4 regions of the Paenibacillus sp. KS1 genome follow, and region 1 is predicted to be linked to each of the others. Evidence: riboswitches for the same ligand, from Rfam matches in the RefSeq annotation. Region 1 holds a riboswitch; each other region holds the start of a gene.

Region 1 (4,187 bases):
TGTGCTTGGAGATTGTACCAAGCTCGGGGAGACACAGTTGTGCCGCATCTGTGACATGAGCAAGGTCACCGCCATCATATGCGATGCACCTATGCCAGATAAATGGAAGCGCAGCGGATTGCAAGTAGGTTGGATTACGACGGCTTGCGAGCCATAAGAACATAGCGAAGTTATATGTCGAAGTAACACATCACTTCATACATCACGAATGAGCCACTATGACATAGGATGGGATGCGATCATTATGCTGTATTATGTAGACTACCATATGCATTTGGAGGAAGGCCCTTATTCGTTCCGCTGGCTTGATCGTACAAATCAAGCATTCGATCACTTCCATCCAATTGCTGAACCACAACATTCTCGCGCATGGCTCGAAGCGAGTTATGCGCGTATGCATACAAGACTGCAGCGAGGAGCTTATGACGAATCATGGCTCGATCTCTACTTGCAAGAAGCGCTGCGCAAAGGACTGCGGGAGGTCGGAATCGTGGATCATCTCTATCGGTTTCGAGAGACGCTCCCCTACTTCGAACGTCACCTCGATATCGGCGACTCCCCGCTAGGCCGCCTTCAGCATACATGGCTGCATCAAGTATGCACCGAGCGGATGGAGAATTTCGCAGCTGCCATTCAGGCCGCAAAGCCCAGATGGGCCGAGCAGGGAGTCGAGCTACGTCTCGGATTAGAGGCGGATTATTTTGCAGGTGGAGAGAAGGACTTGGAATCATTCATTGCGATGGCGGATTGGGACTACGTGATCGGGTCGATTCACTATGTGGATGGATGGGGATTCGATAATCCCGAGACTCAGTTCCGCTTCGATCAGGTTGATCTGTGTGAACTGTACGGACGCTTTTTCGATGATGTCGAACGAATGATTAACAGCGGTCTGTTCGATATTGCCGCCCATTTAGACAATTTGAAAGTATTTAATTATCGCCCAGCTGAGGAGCTGCTTCTCCCGTACTACGAGCGAATCGCACAAGCATTGAAACGGACAAATACAGCTACAGAGGTAAATGCAGGACTGTTCTACCGCTACCCGGTCAAGGAGATGTGTCCGAGTTCCTCCTTTATTGATGTACTGCTTCGACATGATGTCCCCTTTACCCTATCATCGGATTCTCACTTTCCAGACGACGTCGGCAAATACGTGGCGGACAATGCTCTTATGCTTCAGCAACGCGGTCAAGCCGAAATTGCCACATTCCATCAGCGCAAACGCATCATGCGACCGCTCGCAACTTCGACTTCTTAATAAAGAAAACCTAAAGCGAGCCCCCCCCTCTCTCCTGTCCCCAAATACACAATTCCCGGCGCAACGACTGCACCGGGGATTTCATGTTTATTATTTTATTTTCTTTCGAACCGGTTCGAATAACTGCAGCCAATAAGCGTTGCTGCTTCCTGCCGGGCTGTCATTTCGTATATGCTCCTCCAAGCAGAATCTTGCCTCCGAATCAGGCTCGTAGTCAGGATGCTCGTTCAATTTATCCATCAATAATTGCCACGATCCCGTAATATCATCTGTACTCTCCATCATGGCATACACCCCGCCGGAGAACCTAGCCTCCGCCAAATGACTTGGTATATCGATATTTTCTGGAATGGAGGCATATGCACCATAACCGTAAACGTTCGATTCAACGTCAGGGAGTGGTTCTTCATTTTTTCCAAATAGCCGTGCCGTTCCTTGCAGTTCAGCTTGCACGAGCCAGTCCACTAATGATTCGATCGCTTCTTCTTCTGGTGATGCGCTTACGACAACATGGCAAGCCATTCTCATTGGTGGAAGGGTTACGAATTTGATCGATGCTGGAGAATAACTCCACTGATTACTCATCGGCATTGTCACCTCATGCTAATCCCAATATCGAACCCTCTTAACCATGCTGTAATACGGATTGCAAGCACGGTCTGTTCATCATACATCCTCCAGCCAGAACTGGTATCGCGTTGACTCGCAAACAACCCTTGCGACTCCCAATGGCGCAGGGTTCGGCTCGTCACACCGATTTCCTGCGATAATTTGTCGATTCCTATCATGTTGCTCATCACTATCATCAACCTCTATCACTTGACGTATCATAAGGCGCCTTATGAGGTTATTGTATCAGTTGTCGCAGCGTCAATTGCAATACGAATCTTCACTCCAAGCACTAACAAATTATCGTTTTGACCGAATGGTTCAGAAAACTAACGTTTTACAATTATCTCCATCAATGCTAAAGTAGTTCGTAAGATGAATATGACGTGAAATCCACTAGGGGAGCCGCATAGGCGGCTGAGACAAGAATTCTTGGACCCTTTGAACCTGATCCGGGTAATACCGGCGGAGGGAAGTGGAGCCGGCCTCATGGTCTTTTTGTATGGACATGATGAAGCCGCTCCATTTCGGGGCGGCTTTTTTTGGCTGCCGCGAAGTGCTCCTTGACCAGATTTCAGCATGCATTCATCATCTATCCAATCATGCGGAGGTGCTGTTCATGCTTACATTTACGGAGGAACTGAGACACGAAGCGGAGCCGATATACGACGCCATTATGGAGCATCCGTTCGTTCGAGGTATTGCTGAGGGTACTGTCAAGAAAGAACAGTTGATTCACTACGTAAAGCAGGATTTTGAATATTTGAATGCCTTTATTCGGATTTACGGCATTGCGATTTCCAAATGCGACAACCGAGAGACAATGGCTCTTTTCAACGAGCAAATCTCATTCGTACTGAATAGCGAGACACACCCCCATCATAATTTTTGTAACGTGGCAGGCGTGACGTTCGAAGAACTGCAAGGCTACCCGCTCGCCCCTTCTGCGAGCCATTATGTGTCCCATATGCTTACCGTGGCCCATGAAGGAACCCTGGAAGATATTATTGCGGCTATGCTGCCGTGCCCATGGACATATACGGAGATCGGACAACGTCTGCTAAAAGAAGTGAATCCAGATGAGACCCATCCGTTCTATGAGTGGATTCATTTCTATGGAGACCTCGGCGGCGGAGTTACGGACAAAATGCGCCGAATGCTGGATGAATGGGCAGAATCGCTGTCGCAAGCACGCAAGCAGCAGCTGAAGAAGCATTTTCTGACTAGCTGCCAGTTGGAATATCTATTCTGGGACATGGCTTATCAAGTAGAAGACTGGCCGGTAGGCTTGACGGAGAAGGCAGAGGTGAAACAAGGATGAATGATATGCCTCTCTTTCCCCAACGTATTAAGGAACGGCGCCCCCTCATCCACAATATGACGAATATCGTCGTCGCCAACTTTACCGCTAACGGTCTGCTAGCCATTGGCGCCTCACCTGTAATGGCTTCAGCCAAGGAAGAGGTAGCGGACATGGCCAAGGCAGCAGATGCGCTAATATTGAACCTTGGCACGCTCGATACCGACATGATAGAAGCTATGCTAATCGCAGGGCGGTCGGCGAATGTACATGGCATTCCCGTTATTCTCGATCCAGTAGGCGCAGGCGCAACGCCGTATCGGACGAAGGTATCTGTGAAGATGCTCAAGGAATTGCGCGTCTCGATCGTGCGCGGCAATGCCGCGGAAATTGCCCAGCTTATGGGGGAAGCTGGCGAGATCAAGGGCGTGGATTGCGTGGAGTCTGAAAGCTCCCTTCGCTCCCCTGAAGCGTTGTTCGATCTTGCTGCGCGGGCAGCCGATCGATTCGGCACCATCGTTGCCATTTCGGGCAAAGAGGATGTCATTACAGACGGCACAACCGGCTACGTTATTGCGGGCGGTCATCCGATATTAACGAGCATAACGGGAAGCGGGTGCCTGCTAACATCGGTCATCGGTGCATTTGCCGCAATAGAGTCTGATTTATTGCTGGCGGGAGCCGCAGCGATGTCTTATTATGGGTGCGCAGCCGCCCATGCCTATCGAACAGCGGGTCACCGAGGACCTGGCAGCTTCCAGACCGCATTTCTTGATGCCTTGGCTGAGATCGACCTATTCGATACGGCGGCATCAACAATCACCCCTCGCCAAGCCTCCGCTAGAAGGAAGGTATGGCTATGATGGTCGCACGAGCATTGACGATTGCCGGTTCCGATAGCGGTGGCGGCGCCGGCATTCAAGCTGACATCAAGACCTTCCAAGAGCTGAACGTATTCGGCATGTCAGCGATTACGGCTGTGACGGTACAGAACACGCTTGGTGTTCACGGCGTATA
Region 2 (4,187 bases), on a different contig from region 1:
CGTTAAGATGAAGTGCGTAACATCAACTGGGGCAGGTATTGATCGGGGATAACGCATAACACCCCTGTAAACTGCGCAACTCCCCTTTAGCAAGAGAAAGGGGATTCCTATTCGTGGAACAAATGAACAATGACAACCGCATCGATGCGGCAGAACAAGAACAACCCGTGTATGCCTTTCCCAATGTGAAGAAATCGATCGCGTGGTTAAGCTTTTTAGCTTTTTTCAGTGTGTTGAATGAGACTGTTTTCAACGTATCATTGCCCGACATCGCATACGATTTCAATATCACTCCGTCCGTTGCGAATTGGATCAACACATGCTTCATGATTACCTTCGCGCTCGGCTCCATCATTTATGGCACCCTGTCATCCCAATACGGCATTAAGAAGCCGCTGCTCATCGGTGTGCTCATCTATGGTAGTGGCTCGTTGCTCGGTTTCTTTGCCCATGACTACTTGTCAGCTGTATTGGCAGCCAGATTGATACAAGGTGCCGGGGCTTCGGCCGTGCCCGGACTCATCATGGTTATGGTCACTCGCTACGTTGGAGAGCAGCATCGAGGCAAGGCGTTCGGCATGATTGGTTCTATGGTAGCGCTTGGTGAAGGGATTGGCCCAGCTGTAGGCGGTGTACTGGCAGATTATGTGCATTGGTCCTACCTGTTTGTCATTCCGGTAATGACGATAGTCAGTCTCCCCTTCTTCTTGACCGCACTGCCGCAGGAGCCTTCTCGCAATGGACGAACAGATATCATCGGCATTGCCCTCTTGTCAGCAGGCATTATTCTATTTACCTTGTTTACTACGACATATGTCTGGTTCTATCTTGTCTGCAGTATGATTCTCGTTCTTGGGTTTGCCTTCCATATCCGCCGTATTCGCGAGCCGTTTATTGCTCCATCCCTGTTCGCTAATCGCCCATATGTACTCGGCACGCTTGCTGGTTCCATTTTGCTAGGAACGGTAGCTGGATTTATCTCGATGGTTCCTTACTTCATGCGGGATGTACACCAACTTTCGACCGCCGTTATCGGCAGCGCGATCATTTTCCCAGGGACACTCAGCGTCATTCTGTTCGGCATACTCGGTGGAACTCTCGTTGATAAGAGAGGAACTTCATTTGTATTTGTCGCTGGAATAGGTCTCGTCACATTCAGTTTCGTCACGCTCATTGCATGGGGGAATGATTCTCCATGGCTGATGACGTTCGCCCTCGTGCTCGTGTTCGGAGGGTTGTCATTCATTAAGACGGTTATCTCTGCTTCCGTTGCAGAATCACTAGCACCTGACCAAGCAGGAGAAGGAATGAGCATGCTTAGTTTTGCATGCTTTATGGCTGAAGGCATCGGCATCGCTGTAGTCGGCGGCCTGCTTACACACGGTTGGCTGTTGACTTCGCTAACGCCTGCTGTTGCCGAAGAAGCTTCATTCCCCTTATACAGTGGCCTGATTATTCTGCTCATAGCAGTTCTTGCTTGCGGAGGGATCGTATACAGCTTGGCATTGAGACGACATTCTACAGCTTCACACGATTAACTATTAATGAGGATCAGGGTTTCTTCCTGATCCTCATTTTGTTCTATTCTCTCTCCAAATCTCCTAAACACGCTCACCACTCCTCCTCTTCTATGTTGTCCAGCGAACAATTTCAACCTCATAGACTTCTAACTTCCTCGTATCTTTTATGTTTTTTTTGTAAACATTTCGTTGTCAACCTAACATGAATATTGTATGATATGAGCAATTGCATAGTCATACAAATTCGGGGGCTTGAGGAATCAAGCTGAGATTGTAGATAAGTATACCGCTACTGACCGTTAATCTGATCTGGGTAATGCCAGCGTAGAGAATCTGTATTTGTCATGTGATCATGCTCTGCTGTGATCTAGGACTCTTCTACCGTCTGGTTGCCAGACGGTTTTTTGTATGCTAACTATACAACAAAGGAGAGGGTTATGTTGCCAGAACAACAGAGAAGCAACAAATTAAAGTTCACGGATATTCTCATTACCGTGATGATCGGGGTCGTATTTGGTGTGATCTTCAAAATGTGGGAGAGCGTCTACAGTCTCGCGAAGCCGCTGTTCCCGCAAGCAGGACAATTAACATATGGCATGTGGTTTATGGCTGGCCCATTCGCGTACCTGGTCATTCGCAAGCCCGGCGTCTGCTTCCTGGCAAGTCTTGCTGCCGCTAATTTATCGGCTATTCTTGGCTCTGCTTGGGGACTGGAGACGATTGTGTATGGCTGTGTACAAGGTCTGGCAGCAGAATTGGCATTCACCATGACCGGATACCGCAAGCACAGCATCGTCATCGCAGGCATCGCTGGCATTCTGTCCGCAGTCGGCTCATTCATGATCGATCTCGGTTACGGATATGCAGATTACGAGACATGGGTGCTCGTCTTGAAGTACGGACTTCGTGTCATTAGTGCGTTCATCTTCGCTGGCGTATTTGCCGGCTTGCTCGTTCGCGCATTGGAAGCGACAGGGGTGACCAAATCCATACGTCCTGTATCCAAAGAGGATTACGCGGTACTTAATCAATAGCACGCATAATATGAATAGATAAAATTTGTGCGTACGCCACAAATTCGGAATAAGGTGGTTACACATGCAACAGGAATCTCATGCGAACTCGTCTGCATTTGTTGACCGCTTGCGCCTAACATTTCCAGGAGAGGATTCCTTGCTGTTCAAGGACCTCTCCTTCCACATTTCTACCGGCGAGAAGGTACTGCTCCTCGGGCCAAGCGGTTGCGGCAAATCAACACTGCTGCAAGTATTAAGCGGAATTATGCCCCACTCTATTGAAGTGCCGATGAAATACGATCAGATTAAGCTTCCTTCAAGCTGGGGCTTCGTATTCCAAGATCCGGACAGCCAGTTCTGCATGCCATATGTAGATGAAGAGCTCGCGTTTGTACTGGAAAATCTCTCGATCCCCTATGATCAAATGCCAGCATACATGACAGGCATACTTGAAAGAGTGGGATTGCAGTTCAACAATCTGCATACAGAAATCCATACGCTATCCCAAGGCATGAAGCAGCGGCTCGCGCTTGCGTCCGTCCTGCTGCTAGAACCAGAGGTGTTGTTCCTCGATGAGCCCACAGCGCTTCTTGATCCAGAAGGAACGAAGCAAGTCTGGGACACCGTGAAACAAGCTGCCGATTCCTCCACTATTCTAATCGTGGAGCATAAAATCGAGCATGTTATCGACATTATCAATCGTGTGGTGCTATTCGACAGCACTGGACAAATCATTGCGGACGGTGAACCGCAGAGCGTATTTCTACATCATAAAGATAAGCTCGTTGAATATGGTATATGGTATCCCGGTGTATGGCAGGACTACAGTTATTCAAAAGCCTTCCAAGCCATATCGCAGCAACGAACGGCGAACGGATATCAACAGCCTCATTGCAAGCAGGACGGTGGGCTCACCTACGCGCGTCTGCAAGCTGTGCAGCCACTGCTCTCTTTGCGTGATTTTAGCGGCTACTATGAAGAAATTCGTCGCATATCCGTCCCCAGCGTAGATATTTATCCGGGGGAATGGATTACGATTATCGGAGAGAACGGGGCTGGCAAGAGCACACTGCTGCTGTCTCTTATGCAAATTCTGCGTACTACAGGCATGTATCTTATTGAGGGTCAAGAGCTGATAGCACCGGCTCGCAAGCGATGGTTCCCGCGATTCAGAAATATGGGAAAGCAGCCTCCAGCCGAACTCGCCTTCGTATTTCAGAATCCTGAGATGCAGTTTCTAACGGATTCGATCTTTGATGAGCTTGCTTATGAACCTAGGCAGAACAACTGGGATGAATCGGACATTGCACATAGAGTGGAACAAATCTTGGAATCATTCGATCTGAATATCGAACAGGATCGGCATCCGTATCATTTGTCACTTGGTCAGAAACGCAGATTAAGTGTCGCTACAGCGATGATGCGTAAGCGTCCGATGCTGCTCCTGGATGAGCCAACCTTCGGGCAAGACGCTAAAAACACATTTGCTATATTGGAAAAGTTGAACCGTCTTCGGACAGAAGGAACCGCCATAGTCATGGTGACACATGACATGAATATCGTGAATCGTTTTGCAGATCGGATATGGCATGTTGAGAAAGGCCAACTGATCGAACAAGAAGTTTCCCCACGTGGACAGACAATGCGGGAG
Region 3 (4,187 bases), on a different contig from region 1:
AGCTCCGTTCGGACCGACAAGTGCCACCCATTCCCCTGCATGCAGAGTAAGGGACACGTGATCGAGGATTACTCTCCCTTTACGCCGATAGACAAGGTTGTTCGCTTGCAGGACTTTCTCAGGCTCCCGTGGGGAACCGTTCGATTGAGCTGATGTTAGGATACGCATCACATCCTGCTGCGCGGATTCAGGGAGCGACAGCATCAGGTCCAGTAGATCCTCGTCGGTTAGTGCGGGTTCTGCGGACTCGAGATGCTGATGAACGAACTGCTCATCATAATTGCTGAAATCGAAAATGTTACTACTATCGTCATGGTTGCTGCTATCGCTACTGTTGCTGCGATTAAACCACTCACGGATGAATTGCTGCAGTTCCAGCGCTTGCGGAAGCCAGATACCGCGTGACTTGGCTTCAGATGCATGATGCCTGAAATAGGAGGCAGGAAGCCCGTCAAAGACGAGAGCTCCATCCTCATCCATCACGAGCAGGCGATTCGCCATACCGATCCAATCGTCCAATTGGTGCTCAATGATGAGCAGAGCCATCCCTTCCTTGCGTGCCAGCTCTGCAATGAGCGCAGCGAATTGGTGTCTTGTATACGGATCGAGATTCGAGGTGGGCTCATCCAACACAAGCACATGCACGCGAAGGGCTAGAGCGCAGGCGAGAGCCAGCTTCTGCTTCATGCCTCCCGATAGCTCGTGGATATACGCATGGCGCCATGCGAGTAATCCCACCTTTTCTAATACCTCTTGAATCATGGATTCCATCTCAGTTCGAGGACAATCCCGATTTTCTAGGCAAAAGGCTATTTCCTCTTCTACACGCAGCATACAGAACTGACTTTCGAAATCTTGAAATACAATTCCGATATGCTGGGCCGCTTCACCAGAATCGTACTGTTCGATTGGCTTGCCGTACACGAGGACACTGCCTTCAACGAGACTGTCTATTGCATGTGGATACAGACCGGTAAGGCAGAAGGCTAGCGAGCTCTTGCCGCATCCGCTTGGGCCTAGCAGCAGAACGGTTTCCCCCTCATGCAGGGTGACATTGATGTTGGATAAGACGGGCTCGCCTTCGGTCTCGAAGGCGAGTGTCAGATCAGTGGCTTCCAGTGCAATATGAGATCCGTGCTCGACGTCATGTTGTATAGTCAATTGTGCTGGGTGCTTGGAATTGAGAAGCGCTGGGCTTGCCATGTTATCGCTGCCCCTTTGCAATTGGGAAGCTTCTAAGAACTCCTGTATTGGCCAAGGCGTCCGCAATCCATTTGCCAAGCAGACCTGAGATGAGTGCGCCACTTATACAGCGAACGACGAACATCGCGATGATGAGACCAACAGAGTAGGCCGCATAACCGCTGCGGAAATACCCCCACGCGAAGCTGAATACAGCGGAGCCCACCCCAGCCAGCATGAGCACTTTGGTTGAATAATTCCGATATCTTGTAGCGGCAAATACGGCTTCGGCGCCTAAACCTTGAATAAGGGCGGATACAATCAAAATAGGTCCTACGGCGTTGCCGATTAATACCTCAACCAATCCAGCGACTGTCTCTGAAATAACCGCAGCCCCCGGTTTGCGGATAATATAGGTGGCGATGATCGATACGATAAACCAAATGCCGAAGATGACTTCATATCCCATTGGCCCCATAAAGCCAACAAGCACATTGCCTATTTGCAGGAAGAGCAGATAAATGACGGCAAACACGACAGATAATGAACTGAGAACGACGATATCTCGTAATTTCCATTGACTGTTTCGCGAATTCATGAACATTCCTCTTTTCTTAGAACGATGATCGGATGAGTCCGTTGGGTTTGTAGTTTGCATTTTGGAAATTCTTTTTCTTCAGCTGCTACCTTGTGGAAGGGCTGTTGGCTGACATCGTAGTTGTCATCACCACATGGGACTTGTCTGATTTTCTCGCCCGATTAAAGGCATGCTCAAGTGTAGCGAATACTCGCTGTGCATCTCCTTCTAAGCGGCTTGCATAATGAGCGCTCTCATCGAAAGTGCCTTCTTCCTTAGCAAGGCCAATGATCTCATAGATCGTATCCATGTAATCTGCCGTTCCGAGCGGATAGAGTGCAAAATGAGCTGCGACCTTGAGAGGAATCGCTTGATATCGTTCCGCATTCATTCGAATTTCGTCCGTACTCATGAAGGCATCTCCTTGTGTGTCGCCCGGACAGCCAACAGAGAACGTAGCATTCAGCACAACATGTTCTCCACTTGCCGCGCTATGTAAATAGATAGACTGAACGACATCGAATACGTGTTCACTGCGCCCACGAACCCAAGTGCTGACATCATCGGTATGGCACCATACCTTGGACATGTCTGTGTCTCGCAACGCTCCTAAAATAAGTTCAACAAAGCGATCGCTCATCGGATAGATGGAAAAGCGACAACCAACGATGCGGCTTGTACCACAAGATAACTGACTCATAACTTATATCCTCCCTGACGAATCAAATTGTGGTCAGCAGACAACAAAAAACTGCACCGTGAGTCGGTGCAGTTACGCTTGAGGATACAAGGGTATAACATGGCTTCATGCAATGACGAACATGATGAAGCCGCAACTTATATCAATCAGTCGACTACACTTCCCCACGCTAGTATTATCTAGTTCGGGTTATAAGGGTTAACAGCGTTGCCGCTGTCTCTCAGCTTGTTACAGCACCCCTAGTGTTCGAAATTCACTATGCAGTTGTTCCATCGTTCATATGCTTGACAGCTTTCATTATACACGTGATGATCCGTTTGTAAAGGGTGCAACACCAAAAGGGATACTTCAAACTGGAGCTATTATTGCAATGGGCTAGATCCCGGCATGCAAACGATCCGTGGTATCGAAGCCTGAAGGTGATGCCCGACATCGTGAAGGGACTCTAGTCCTCCGTAATAGTCAACGTGATTTGAAACAAGGTATGGTAACACTGATCCTGCGTTAATTCAATCGTGCCATCATGGAGCGTTATGATTTTTTTGCAAATGGCGAGACCTAAGCCTGTACTGTCTTTGATCGGCCCATCGCCGCGGATGAATTCCTCGAAAATATGTTCTTTGATCGGCTCCTGAACGCCAATTCCGTCGTCTCCGATCCACAGTATAACGTTTCCTTCTTGTCGTGCACATGACACATAGAGCACCGTTCCCGCTGGATTATATCGCAGTGCATTGCTAATTAAGTTGGTGATGACGCGACTCATATGAATCTTGTCCATCTTGACATAGAGCGGTTCTTCCGGGATATGTGCTTCCAGCTCAAATCCCTTCTCTTCTATTTCCGGATAAAATTCCACCACGAGCTGCTGGAACCATTTCGTAATGTTCACTTTCTCTTTGCTCAATTCCGTATGCTTGTCATCCAGCTTCGCCAGTTCAAATAAGTCTTTAATCAAATTGGCCATATAAGCTGACTTATCGTAAATGTATTGAATATATTTGCGGGTATCCTTGTCTTCCAATGCCTGATTGTCCAACAGAAGCTGCGAATAACCGTAAATCGAAGTAATCGGCGTCTTCAAATCATGCGATAGATGCAGCAGCATGTTTCGCTTATTGTTCTCGGCGGCTTCCTTCTCAGCAGAAGTGCGCTGCAATCGTTCAGCCATGCCGTTAAACGCATCTTGTATTTCCGCGAATTCCTGTTCGGCTGAATAATGAAGCCGCTTCGTGTAATTGAAGTGCTCCATCTCTTTGATGCCTTCTAAGATTTGCCGCAACGGCTTTTTCACTTGTCTAACCGAATAGCGGGCGTAAAAGTAAAGCAGGATAAATAATAAAATAGCTAACAATGCACCAAAGATCGTTGTCGCAGTTGATAATTTCAACAAGCGCTCAGGAATTTTCCACAGCAATACATAAGATTCGCCGTTCGGCCCTTTGGCTTGGTATGCATGGTAGGAGATTGCATCATCGTTGCGCTCTACATCTATCTTGGCATACATTTGACCGTCTTCGTAATGCTTGATGTCGTCCTCTTTGTTTCCTTTGACAAAAATGATCTCGCCTGACTCATTCACGATTTCGAACCAACCGCCGTACTTGTCCAGCAAATGCCCACTGATGTTGTGGAAAGGGTACCGATAAATATCCGTTCCATTAATTTGAGCAACGACCAGTTCATCTATATATCGCCTCATAAATAGGTTCGTGCTAAGGAGAGATA
Region 4 (4,187 bases), on a different contig from region 1:
TGTCTCCAGTGGATTTACCTGATATTTCACACCCGATGCTTGAATGACTTCGATTGCACGATCTACATAGGGAATTACGTCTTCCCCATTTTTCGTCTTCGGAATGATCTGAATGCTTACTAAACTGTTCGCCATCTTGCTTCTCCTCCTCTTTCTCAATCCTCATGTAATGATCAACTTGTAACGGTCTTGGTGACGATTATCTCGTATCGATATCCTATAACGATATACACAGGTAACGATATACAGCAAAAGGGCGCATATGCGCCCATTGCCTATTCCTATAACCGTATAGGCTTATGAAGCTGGCAAGAAGTCATTCGTAAACGCCTTGTCTACATCGATGTTCTTATCCATTAATTTGTTCTCCACGAGCCAATTCATGTAATTTGCCCATACGTCACGCTTTTGCTCGCCCCAGCGAGGTGCATCGTCTTTATACTTCGGACTGAGCCATTTCTGGCTTGCGATAACCAGGTCTTTGTTCAAATCCGGCACAGCTTTAAGCAGCAGGTTGGCTGCATCTTCCGGATTGTCAATCGCATATTGATAGCCCTTGGACGTAGCACGCATGAATGCCTTAATCAATTCAGGATCTTCCTTGATCAGCTTCTCGCTTGTCGAAAGAACCGGCGTATAATAGTCGAGTTCCTTCGCATATTGATTGACGTACAGCATATCAATCGGCTCACCGCGAAGCTCTGCTTCAATACCTGTCCAAGCGTAAAAGATCCACGCGAAATCAATATCCTTCTTCACGGCTGTAAAGTAATCGGCATTGCCCATGTTGACGCTCTTCAGCTTGCTATAGTCGCCGCCGTCCTTTTCCATAATCGTGCGGATAATCATCTCCTCAACCGGAGAACCCCAGCCGCCATACGTTTTGCCTTCAAAGTCCTTAGGTGACTTGATGTTCTTGTCCTTCGGCGCGGCAAAGCCTGATGTATTATGCTGAATGATCGCACCAATCGACACGATCGGAACATTTTGTTGTCGAGCCATCGTAATACTTTCCTGAACACTAACACCGAATTGCGCTTCTCCCGATGCGATCATCGCATCTGATGCGCCAGTACTCGGCTGCAATATCTCGACATTCAGACCTTCTTCCTCATAGTAGCCCTTCTCCTTGGCTACATACAAGCCGGTATGATTCGTATTTGGCGTCCAATCAAGCACAATCTTAACATCGCGCTTCTCCTTCGCTTTATCCGTTCCTTGCTCCTGTGCCGTGTTCCCCTCTGTCTGGCTCCCTTGTCCTGCTTCCTGACCCTTGCCGCCGCAAGCAGCGAGCGCAAATGTCATCATGATAACGAGCGCCAGCATCAACCCTCGTGTAAAGCGTGTCCGTTGCATATGATGAATCCCCCTTCTCTTCCTTCCCTCACTAGTGGAGAGCCGATCATGAATTTAGAAAGTGCTTCGATAACGCCTGCCGCATTCACCAGTTGGACGATCCGCTCGATCGTATATGTATGGATGAGCAAGTTCCCGTCCCGCCGTCCTGCAACACGATTCAGATCCACAAAAAAAAGCGCCCCCTCTGGGACGCTTTGTGTGCCGTTCTACGCGTATATGCGAATGTGCATCATACGATGAATCACGTCAATAAGGTCATCCGGCATTCGTTCATCCGTACAGCAATTATGTCCATTCTGCCCAAAGCAGCGCACATTCATGCAGAGCATGACGAATAAGCAAGCAACCTAATTATAACAATAATGACGCGGTTCAACGTCTTTCCTACGCTGGCATTACCCAGATCAGGTGTAAGGGTCGGTATCTTAATGGGATACAATCTCAGCCGGCCAAATTCCAGCACCCCTAGCGTGCATATGCAGTTATCGAAGCTACCATATTACACGGGTAATTATAGTCCTCATCCATCAGAAAGTCCAGTGACAAACAGAAATTGCAAAGTGTCCGCTGATCATTAGGGCAATGCTTATATCTCCCATCAACTTCGTTATTCGTATGCTTTATGACAGCAGATTGCTCATATTCACTAGATTCCTGTCGAAAAAAGTTCCATGTGAAACAAGGGACAATCTTCCATTTTAACTCAAAATAATTACCTCATTGATTTCTTGGCGTAGAGGATGTCTGTATGATACGATCACCAAAATCGTGATTGCATTCGGCCTGCTGCTTGGCTGCTTCGTGCTGCTGTGGCTGGAGCATTCCCTGCCTCATATGGATTTGGAGAATCCGAATCAACGAATTCGCATCAATATCGAACAGAAATCATTCCTTATCATTGCGGCCATCACCCTTGATTGACGGACTGGTTCTAGGCATAATGCTTCTAGACAAAATGCTTCTAGACAATGGTGACCATACTAGAGTACATATACAAAAGACCCCAACACCATATCGGTATCGGGGTCTTCTTTATATAATGAAGTTAGAGCCGCTTTACTAAGTCAACCAATGTGCGCTCCCTACTTCGCTTGCTGCCCTTCCACATCTTCACGAACAGGGAAGCTTCTAGCCCAATATAGAACTGGTGTCGACAACACCGAGATGATGAGCTTAATGACATAAGTAGTAATAAAGATTTGGAACCATACATCCCAAGGCACCATGCCAGCAAACGCAATCGTACAAAATACGAGCGAATCCGCCATTTGGCTAATTCCTGTACTACCATTGCTTCGAATCCACAATTGGCCTGCCTTCGGGTATCGTTCCTTCACCCAACTAAAGAGCTTCACATCTAAGAACTGACTGACGAAATACGCGGTCAAGCTTGCTACGACAAGGCGCGGCATCAAATCAAAAATATTCGACAGCGATGCTTGTGCCGTACGCGCCATATCAGAAGCCTCAGGCGTAAAGCGAAGAGCCATCTGCATAATAATCGTCGTCATAATCAACGTGAAGAACCCGAACCACACTGCGCGCTTCGCTTCCTTACGGCCGAACTTTTCATTCAACAGATCCGTTGTCAAGAACAGCGTTGCATTCGCCGTGTTGCCAAGTGTCATGACAATGCCGAACATCTCAATCGTCTTGCCAACTTGGATATTAGCGATGACCGTCATTACACCAATCCAAGCATATAGTCCCGACTTGCCAAATGCCCGGTAGCAAATCAAGAAGAAGGCAAAGTTCGCAAGGACGAACAGAATGCCCCAAGTAAAGTTGAACATATAATAAAATTCCTCCCTAGTTTTGATTACGCGGGATGGTTACGAACCGCGGCGCTCAGGCGCAAGCCATAACTTTACCATATGCATATCGTTCATGCCAATAGAAAAATATCACTGAACAGCGATGCAATTATCCCTTATATTAAGTGGAAGCAATTATTTTACATGGATGGATGAACGTTACCGATGCCCCTCTCGTATATTGTGAGCGATATGGAGGGAATATATTGTCATACATAGCCGCATCGTCAATGCCAGCTAATAAACAGTCGTGGAAAAAGTTTGGTTTAGTTAAAGATTTACCCTTTATGTGTGATATATATCACATTAAATAGAGGGAGTTAATGTTAAAATGACATTGTAAATCTGTTAGTTATAATTTTCACAAAGTAATTTTGAACTAAAGAAAAGGTGGGGACTCTTTATGAAAAAGAAACTTGTACTGTTACTATCCGCAGTATTGGTAGTAGGTATGTTGGCTGGTTGTGGAGATAAGAAAGAAGAAGCTGCAAAACAACCTGAAACAAACACATCAACAGAAGCGAATAAAGACGCTGCTCAAGTAACATTGAAAGACGGCGACTTCCATGCAGAATCTCCTGATTTCGATGAGAAATCCGGTTGGAAAGAAACAATGGACATCACAGTTAAAGACGGCAAAATCACAGCTGTAAACTGGGATGGCGTTCATAAAGATGGCGGAGATTCCAAGAAAAAGCAATCTCAAGACGGCAAATACGGTATGAAAGCTGGCGGTGCTTCTTCCGAATGGCACGAGCAAGCTGAAAAAATGGAGCAAGAACTTATCGCTAAGCAAGATCCAGCTGCGATCACTGTAAACAACGAAGGTAAAACAGACGCTGTATCCGGCGTATCCATCCACGTTGGCAGCTTCGTGAAACTTGCTCAAGAAGCACTGGCTAACGCGAAGTAAGATAAGTCTACTCCTTCCTTGATCACATAGAGATAACACGGAAGCTCCGCAGTAGGAAAGCAAAATGGGCACAAGCAGCGTATGAATGCTTGAGAGCCATA

Evidence for each region. A riboswitch is a leader RNA that binds a small molecule or an ion and turns the genes downstream of it on or off. The one in region 1 is predicted to bind thiamine pyrophosphate.
Region 2: it holds a riboswitch for thiamine pyrophosphate, as region 1 does, so the genes downstream of both, BBG47_RS07120 (ECF transporter S component) here and tenA (thiaminase II) in region 1, are expected to answer to the same signal.
Region 3: it holds a riboswitch for thiamine pyrophosphate, as region 1 does, so the genes downstream of both, BBG47_RS22470 (YkoF family thiamine/hydroxymethylpyrimidine-binding protein) here and tenA (thiaminase II) in region 1, are expected to answer to the same signal.
Region 4: it holds a riboswitch for thiamine pyrophosphate, as region 1 does, so the genes downstream of both, BBG47_RS24345 (hypothetical protein) here and tenA (thiaminase II) in region 1, are expected to answer to the same signal.

The regions. Positions count from the first base shown of each region.
Region 1 covers NZ_MAIS01000001.1:177,849-182,035, reverse strand. The annotation lists gene BBG47_RS00815 (DeoR/GlpR family DNA-binding transcription regulator) at 1-157, shown strand, start outside; gene BBG47_RS00810 (histidinol phosphate phosphatase domain-containing protein) at 245-1,261, shown strand; gene BBG47_RS00805 (hypothetical protein) at 1,352-1,846, opposite strand; gene BBG47_RS30360 (MerR family transcriptional regulator) at 1,855-2,058, opposite strand; TPP riboswitch at 2,259-2,361, shown strand; gene tenA (thiaminase II) at 2,490-3,191, shown strand; gene thiM (hydroxyethylthiazole kinase) at 3,188-4,033, shown strand; gene thiD (bifunctional hydroxymethylpyrimidine kinase/phosphomethylpyrimidine kinase) at 4,033-4,187, shown strand, end outside.
Region 2 covers NZ_MAIS01000014.1:62,370-66,556, forward strand. The annotation lists gene BBG47_RS07115 (MFS transporter) at 123-1,538, shown strand; TPP riboswitch at 1,755-1,868, shown strand; gene BBG47_RS07120 (ECF transporter S component) at 1,958-2,554, shown strand; gene BBG47_RS07125 (ABC transporter ATP-binding protein) at 2,619-4,187, shown strand, end outside.
Region 3 covers NZ_MAIS01000086.1:3,107-7,293, reverse strand. The annotation lists gene BBG47_RS22480 (ABC transporter ATP-binding protein) at 1-1,203, opposite strand, end outside; gene BBG47_RS22475 (ECF transporter S component) at 1,205-1,780, opposite strand; gene BBG47_RS22470 (YkoF family thiamine/hydroxymethylpyrimidine-binding protein) at 1,866-2,459, opposite strand; TPP riboswitch at 2,604-2,710, opposite strand; gene BBG47_RS22465 (HAMP domain-containing sensor histidine kinase) at 2,905-4,187, opposite strand, start outside.
Region 4 covers NZ_MAIS01000104.1:3,565-7,751, reverse strand. The annotation lists gene BBG47_RS24355 (thiamine-binding protein) at 1-135, opposite strand, end outside; gene BBG47_RS24350 (ABC transporter substrate-binding protein) at 298-1,356, opposite strand; gene BBG47_RS24345 (hypothetical protein) at 1,326-1,526, opposite strand; TPP riboswitch at 1,723-1,836, opposite strand; gene BBG47_RS29565 (hypothetical protein) at 2,128-2,280, shown strand; gene BBG47_RS24340 (queuosine precursor transporter) at 2,442-3,152, opposite strand; gene BBG47_RS24335 (FMN-binding protein) at 3,577-4,086, shown strand.